2 regions of the Micromonospora sp. NBRC 101691 genome follow, and region 2 is predicted to be linked to the other one. Evidence: riboswitches for the same ligand, from Rfam matches in the RefSeq annotation. Region 2 holds a riboswitch; the other holds the start of a gene.
What was found. Region 2 has a riboswitch for S-adenosylmethionine ahead of QSK20_RS24000 (aminotransferase class V-fold PLP-dependent enzyme). Riboswitches for the same ligand answer to the same signal wherever they lie in the genome.
Positions count from the first base shown of each region.

Region 1: linked by a shared signal. The riboswitch ahead of thrC (threonine synthase) and the one ahead of QSK20_RS24000 (aminotransferase class V-fold PLP-dependent enzyme) in region 2 are both predicted to bind S-adenosylmethionine.

Region 1 covers NZ_BSTB01000009.1:52,597-56,360, reverse strand. The annotation lists gene thrC (threonine synthase) at 1-1,038, opposite strand, end outside; SAM riboswitch class I at 1,051-1,186, opposite strand; gene QSK20_RS16035 (A24 family peptidase) at 1,291-2,010, shown strand; gene QSK20_RS16030 (hypothetical protein) at 2,112-2,795, shown strand; gene QSK20_RS16025 (peptidoglycan recognition protein family protein) at 2,820-3,650, opposite strand.
Region 2 covers NZ_BSTB01000018.1:9,714-13,477, forward strand. The annotation lists gene QSK20_RS23995 (sulfite exporter TauE/SafE family protein) at 416-1,366, shown strand; SAM riboswitch class IV at 1,535-1,655, shown strand; gene QSK20_RS24000 (aminotransferase class V-fold PLP-dependent enzyme) at 1,700-2,974, shown strand; gene QSK20_RS24005 (macrolide family glycosyltransferase) at 3,106-3,764, opposite strand, start outside.

The sequences.
Region 1 (3,764 bases), on a different contig from region 2:
CTCGTCGTCGGCGTAGTCCATCCACCCACCGGTACGCCGCACCGCCTCCAGGGCGTAGAGGCCGGCCGCCGGGTCGCCGATGTTCAGCGACTTCGCGATCCCGGTCGGCTTGACCGGGGTGATGGTGTCGGTGTCGGCGTGCAGCGCGGTGGCGATCGGGTTGCAGCCGGCCGACTGGGCGCCGAAGACCTTCCAGCCGCCGGCCGGGGCCTCGGCCAGCCCGATCTCGACCAGCTCACTGAACGCCTTGTCGACCTTGGTGAGCAGTTCGCCACTGGCCATCGGGATGACCACCTGCGCCGGGATCCGCCAGCCGAGCTGCTCGGCCACCTCGTACCCGAGGGTCTTCGACCCCTCCGCGTAGTAGGGGCGGACGTTGACGTTGACGAACGCGGTGTCCTCGAACTCGTCGGTCTCGACCAGTTCGCCGCAGAGGCGGTTCACGTCGTCGTACGAGCCGTCGATGGCGACCAGGTCGCCGCCGTAGACGGCGGTGGTGACCACCTTGCCCTGTTCCAGGTCACCGGGGATGAAGACCACCGAGGGCACCCCGGCCCGGGCGGCGTGCGCGGCGACGGAGTTGGCCAGGTTGCCGGTCGAGGCGCAGGCGAACCGGGTGAAGCCGAGCGCCTTGGCGGCGGTCAGCGCCACCGAGACCACCCGGTCCTTGAACGAGTGGGTCGGGTTGGCGCTGTCGTCCTTGATCCAGAGCGGCGCGGTGATGCCCAGCTCGGCGGCGAGGTTGCCGGCGGCGACCAGCGGGGTGAGCCCCGGGTCGAGGGTGACCCGGGTGGTCGGGTCCTGGCCGGCGGGGAGGAGGGCGGCGTACCGCCACAGGTTCTGCGGCCCGGCCTCGATCTGCTCCCGGGTCACCCGGGCCAGCGCGGCGGTGTCGTAGTCGACCTCCAGCGGCCCGAAGCACTCGTAGCAGGCGTGCTGGGCGGCGAGCGGGTAACGCGCCGAGCAGGCGCGACAGACCAGGGCGCGGGCCGGGCTGGCGGTGGTGTCGATACCGGGGGCGACGATCGTCGACGTCATGTCGAGGGGGTCCTCTCATCTTTCCCCGCGTCGCACCCTGCGGCGGGGACGGATTTGGCACCTGCCCCGTCGGACGCTCAGCTCTGAGCGCACGGGGTGGTTGCCGGGGCGTCGTCGGGCCGTATCCCTCAGCCCCTCTGGATGAGGTATTCAGTTGTGCCTGCGAGCATACGCACAGCCCAACCCGCGTCCGCTCCCCCTTCCCACCTTGTGAGCCATTCCACCCACCCGGGCGCGGGTAGGGTGCGGGGCGTGCCGTGGTGGGTGGGGGCCGCGATCGGGTGCGGAGTGGCGGGCGCCCTCCTGCCCACGGTGGGCTACCGCCTCGCGGTGCCGTACGGCGAGCCGCCCCGGCAGACCTGCTCCGGATGCGGTGTGCCACTGCGCCCCGGCGTCGTGGGGTGGTTCGCCGGTCGCTGCGTCCGGGGACACCGGCTGGGCGTCCCCCGGTGGGTCACCGCCGCGCTCGCCGGGCTGGCCGGGGCGCTGCTCGCGGCGGCGCTCGGCGCGGTGGCCGTCCTGCCGCTGCTGCTCGCCCTGGCGGTGCTGGGCGTGCTGCTCGGCGTCGTCGACGTCGCCTGCCATCGGCTCCCCGACCCGCTGGTGCTGCCGGCACTGGCCGCCACGCCGCCGCTGCTCGGGCTCGTCGCGCTCGGCACCGGCCAGTGGGACGACTGGGTACGCGGACTGCTCGCCTGCCTGGCGGTCGGAGCGGCGTTCACCGGGCTGGTGCTGCTGCCGGGCGGCGGTTTCGGGTTCGGTGACGCGAAGGTGGGCGCACTGCTCGGCTGGTACCTCGGCTGGCTGGGCTGGGACGCGGCGCTCCTCGGCGTGGCGCTGCCGTGGGTGGTGAACGCGCCCGTGCTGCTGGTGCTCCTCGCCGTCCGACGCGTCCGCTGGCGGACGAAGCTGCCCTTCGGGCCGGCTCTCCTGGCCGGTGCGCTGCTGGCGGTGCTCGTCACCGCCGGATGAGGGCCGACCGCTTCCGTCCGGAGTGGAGCCGGCGTCCCGTCCGGCCACTGGCGACCGTCTACTACCGTCCCGGTCACCTGCCGAGAGAAAGGTGACGGACGATGCGTCGGAGCGTGGTTCCGGTGGTGGCTCTGCTGATGGTCTGCGTACTGGCCGCGTGCGGCGGCAGCGGCAGCGGCAAGAAGAAGCGGTCCCGGGACGCCCGACCGGCCGCCGCCACCACCGCCGCGAAGGTCGCGCCAGCCGACCGGGACGAGGACGCCGGACCGACCCGGATCGCCCCCAGCCCCAGCTCCACCGGGACACCACGACGCAAGGTACGGGCCCTCACCTGCGCCGACCTGCGCGACGCGGAGCTGGGCAGCAGCGGCGTACGGTACCGGGATCTCCCGAACCCGCTGCGGCTGCGCGGCGGGCGGTGGACGGGCAACGGCACCACGGTGATGCTGGAGAAGCCCTGCGCGACCGGCGACCTGGACGGTGACGGCGCGGTCGACGCGGTCGGCACCGTCACGCTCGACTCCGGCGGCTCGGGGCGGTTCTGGAGCCTGGCGGTCTGGCGCAACGTCGACGGCCGACCGCGCTACGTCACCGTCACCGACGTGGGTGACCGGACGCCGGTCCAGTCGATCCGCATCGCCGACCAGAAGGCCACGGTGGTCCAGCTCACCCGTTCACCGGGGGCGGCCATGGCCGAACTGGACCTCCGTCGTACCGCCGTGCACCGGCTGACCGGCACCCGGTTCCCGGCGGTCAGCCACACCGAGGTGCCGTACACCCCCTGAACGAGCCGGGGCGGGAGCGCCGGATCAGGCGACCAGCCGCCGGGCGAGTTCGTCGGCGACCTTCTCCGCCAGGTCGGGCGGGATCGCGGCGGCGATGGCCTCCGGGGTGAGCGTGGCCAGCACCCCGCGCACCACCTCCGCGCTGATGGTGCCGCTCTGGAAGTTCTGGACGCCCTCGTAGACCTTGTTGAGGACGTTCAGCGTGGAGAGGTCGGCCGGGATGCCGCCGCCGCTGTACTGCCACGGCAGGGCCCGCATCAGAGCCGCCACGTTCGGGTCCTTCAGGATGGCAACGAACTGTGCTGGGGTCATGTCGTCCTCGCTCTGGTTGAGGGCCTGCTCGACCTTGGCCAGCAGGTGGTCCCAGGGAAAGTTGGCGCCGGGATCGGTGTGGGTGGTGCCGCCCCAGGCCAGTCGCATGTCGTTGTGTCCGTAGAAGGCCCGGACCTGGGGGGTGGCCTTCATCTCGGCGACGGTGGCCCGACGGGGCGCGATGTCGTAGTACCGGCAGACCACCGCCAGCACCTCGGCCAGCCGGTCCCAGGCCACGTTCTCCAGCCACCACTGGCGGCTGCTGGACGAACGGCCGCTGATCTCCACCGCGATGGCGTTCTCGTTACCGGTGCTGGAACCGGCGTGGCCGGCCCGGGCGGTGGTGTCCAGGGACTGGACGACCGAGTCGGCGTCGACGTAGAAGTGCGAGCTGACCCCGTCGGTGCGTCTGGTGGCGTAGACGGATTCCGCCTCGGCCGAGGCGGTGTTGTCGGTGGCGTGGATCGCGATGCCGAACTTCTGACCGTCACGGTCGTCGTAGGCGTTGCGACCCTGGACGAAAGGAACTCCGGGGACTTTCACGATGACTCCGTCTCCGGTTGGGGGACCGTCGGCCGGCGACCGTGCCGGGCCGATTACGGATGACCCCAGGAAACCAGCCGCACCGTGACGAATACATCAGCCTTCGTAGATCGG
Region 2 (3,764 bases):
GCCGCAGCCACATCCGTCGGTCCGGCCGGCGGCGTGACCGGACGTGTCGAGTGTCCGAGGGGACGGGGGTTGTCGCGGGGCCGGCAAACATCGTATTCTCCATCGAACTAGTGGGGAATGTGGGAGAACAAGGGGTCGCGTGGGTCGCCACGTCCACTCGTTCTGGCCCCGATCGGCACGCGGAGGAGCTACGCGATGCGGACGTCGACGCGTGCCGCGCGGTGCGCCGAGCACCGTGCGAGGAGCACTTCCTGCGCAGCTCGCGTCCCGAGGCGTAGCCACCTGCCCGCCCACGTCGTGACCGGCCGTGGGCACGGCGGTCGCGGGGGCGGCCGACCACACCACCCCTGACCGGTTGACTCGGCGGACAACAAGGTCCGGTCGACCTGCCACCCCTTCACGACTGGCGGTAGACATGCGAAAACTCATCCTCCTCGCCCTGGTTGGCCTGGGTGCCCAACTCGTCGACGGCAGTCTCGGCATGGCGTACGGGGTCACGTCGACGACCCTGCTGCTGGCCATCGGCACCAACCCCGCGGCGGCGTCGGCGACCGTCCACCTCGCCGAGATCGGCACCACCCTCGTCTCCGGCGCCTCCCACTGGCGGTTCGGGAACGTCGACTGGAAGGTCGTCTGGAAGATCGGTATCCCCGGCGCGGTCGGTGCGTTCGCCGGGGCTACCTTCCTGTCGAACCTGTCGACCGAGACCGCCGCGCCGTTGATGTCGATCATCCTGCTCACGCTGGGGCTCTACATCCTGATCCGGTTCACCGCGGTGGGCCTGCCCAAGGGCAACCTCGGTAAGCCGCTGCGCAAGCGTTTCCTCGCCCCGCTGGGCACGGTGGCCGGCTTCGTCGACGCCACCGGTGGCGGCGGCTGGGGGCCGGTCGGCACCCCGGCGATCCTGGCCAGCGGTCGACTGGAGCCGCGCAAGACCATCGGCTCGATCGACACCAGCGAGTTCCTCGTCGCCGTCGCGGCGAGCGTCGGATTCATCGTCGGTATCGGTTCCGAGGGCGTGAACTTCGCCTGGGTCGCCGTGCTGCTGATCGGCGGCACCATCGCCGCGCCGATCGCGGCCTGGCTGGTCCGGCACATCCCGCCGCGCGTGCTCGGCTCGGCCGTCGGCGGGGTCATCATCCTGACCAACACCCGTACCCTGCTGCGCAGCGACTGGATCGACGCGTCCGACGGGGTCCGCTACGCCTTCTACGCCGTCATCTACGCCGTCTGGGCCGCCGCCCTGGCGTACTCCGTCCGCCAGTACCGGGCCAACCGGGACGAGGAACGCCGCATCGTCGCCGAAACCGAGGCCGCTGCGGCAGCCGACGAGCCGACCGAGAAGAACGCCGCCCCGACCGTGTGATCCCCGACACCGACACGGAGAGAAAGTCGAGCAGCCCCGCCGGCAACGGCGGGGCTGCTCGCCTTTCCGGCCAATGGTTGTCGGGACGGCGGTCGCTCGTCCCGCCGGCCGGTTAAGTTCACCTCCCCGGGTTGGCCGGGCCACGTCCTGCGGCTATGCTCCGGCCCAGGTCATGAGTGCCAGCGACAAGCCCCGGCTTGCTGGCCGGCAACCCTCGTCGAGGTTCGCGGTGGGGTGCCCCGGGTGATGACCGGGCCCAGCCCGACCAGGTGCTGGGCAAGCGCGGGCCCCGTCCCCTGCCGTTCCGGGGTCCCTGGATGCCGGAGGTCTGGCATGACCACTGCCCTCGTACCCTCGCCCGTCCGTGTCGGGTCCCGTCCGGTGCCACGACCGCCGTACCAGGCGCTCCAGGTGCTCGGGGTGCCCGGTGAGATCAACCTCGACTACGCCGCCTCCGCGCCCTGCGCCCGTGCCGCCGCCGACGCGGTGGCCGAGCTGCTGCCCTGGTACGCCAGCGTGCACCGGGGCGCCGGCGCGCTCTCCCGGCGCTGCACCCTGGCGTACGAACAGGCCCGGCAGACCGTGGGTGACTTCTTCGCCGTCCGCCCCGACGATCACGTCATCTTCACCCGGAACACCACGGACGCGCTCAACCTGCTCGCCCACGCGCTTCCCGCCGACACCAAGGTCGTCACGTTCGCCGGCGAACACCACGCGAACCTGCTGCCCTGGCCGGCCGGGACCCTCCGGCTACCGGTACCCGACTCGCCGCACGCGGCGGTCCGCGCGCTCGCCGCCGCCCTGCGTGAACTGCGCCGGGGGACCGACAGCAGCACGCCGATCCTGGTCGCGGTGACCGGCGCGAGCAATGTCACGGGGGAGTGCTGGCCGGTCGCGGAGCTCACCCGGGTGGCCCACCGGCACGGCGCCCGCGTGGTGCTGGACGCCGCCCAACTGGCCCCGCACGCCCCCGTCGACCTGGCCGCGCTCGACGTGGACTACCTCGCCGCGTCCGGACACAAGCTGTACGCCCCGTTCGGCGCCGGCGTGCTCGTCGGGCGGGCGGACTGGCTGGACGCCGCACCGCCGTACCTGGCCGGCGGCGGGGCCACCCGGTACGTCGGGACGGCGACCCACGACGTGCGCTGGACGACCGGCCCCGGCCGGCACGAGGCCGGGACGCCGAACCTGCTCGGCGCGGTGGCCCTGGCGGCGGTCTGTGCCGCGCTCACCACCACGGACCGCGCCGCCCTGCACGTCCGGGAGCAGGCGCTGCTGACCCGGTTGCGCACCGGGATCGAAGCGCTGCCGCACCTCGTGGAGCTGCGGACCTTCGGCCCCACGGCCGACCGCGTCGGCATCGTGTCCTTCGTGGTCGCCGGCCGGGATTCCGCCGACGTGGCCGCCATCCTCGCCACCGAGCACCGGATCGGGCTACGCGACGGGCTGTTCTGCGCCCACCCGCTGGCCCGCCGGCTGCTCGCCGAGGCCGCCGCGCGCAGTGGCCGCCGCGACCTGCCGCCCACCGCCCTGCGGGCCAGCCTCGGTCTGGGCAGCACCGACGAGCACGTGGAGCGCCTGCTCACCGCCCTGGCCGCGCTCGGTTGACCCGTCCGGGCGGGGCGGATGAGCGGACGGCCCTTCCTCACCTGTACGGGAGGCGACGACCGTCGCCCACGGCGGAACCACGCGATGGGCCGCCCGACCGCGTTCCGATCGGGCGGCCCACCGGTGCCCGGTCAGTGCCCGGCGAGGAACGCCTCCACCGCGTCCGCCGCGTGCCGCAGCCCGCCGTTCGCGCGTACCTCGGACCGGACCTCGGTCAGCCGGCGCCGCAGATGCGGATCGTCGGCGACCGCGTCCACCGCCGCGCGTAGCGTCTCCGCGCTGACCTCCTCGGCCGGCAGCCGCCGGCCGACACCGGCGTCGACGAGCCGGTCGGCGTTGCCGAACTGGTCCACCGCCTGCGGGATCGCGACCGTGGGCACGCCGAACCAGAGCGCCTCGGTGCAGCCTCCCATGCCGGCATGGGTGACGAAGGCCGACGCGTGGGCCAGCACCGCCAGCTGCGGCACGCTGCGGTGCACCTCAACGTTGTCCGGCAGCGGGCCCAGGTCGGCCGGGTCCACCTTGTGTCCGACGGCCAGCACGACGTGCCACGGGGAGTCGGCGAAGCCGCGCAGGCAGGCCCGGTACACCGGCAACTGGTCGTTGTAGGCCGTGCCGAAGGAGACCAGCAGGACCCGCCGTCCGTCGGTGGGCGGTGTCCAGGTCGGGTCGGTGAGCCGGGCCGGGTCGAGACACGGGCCGACGAACCGCACCGAGTCCGGGACCCGGTCGGCGTTCGGCTGCATCACCCGGGGGATCAGTGACAGCACCCGGTCCGGACGGGTCAGGA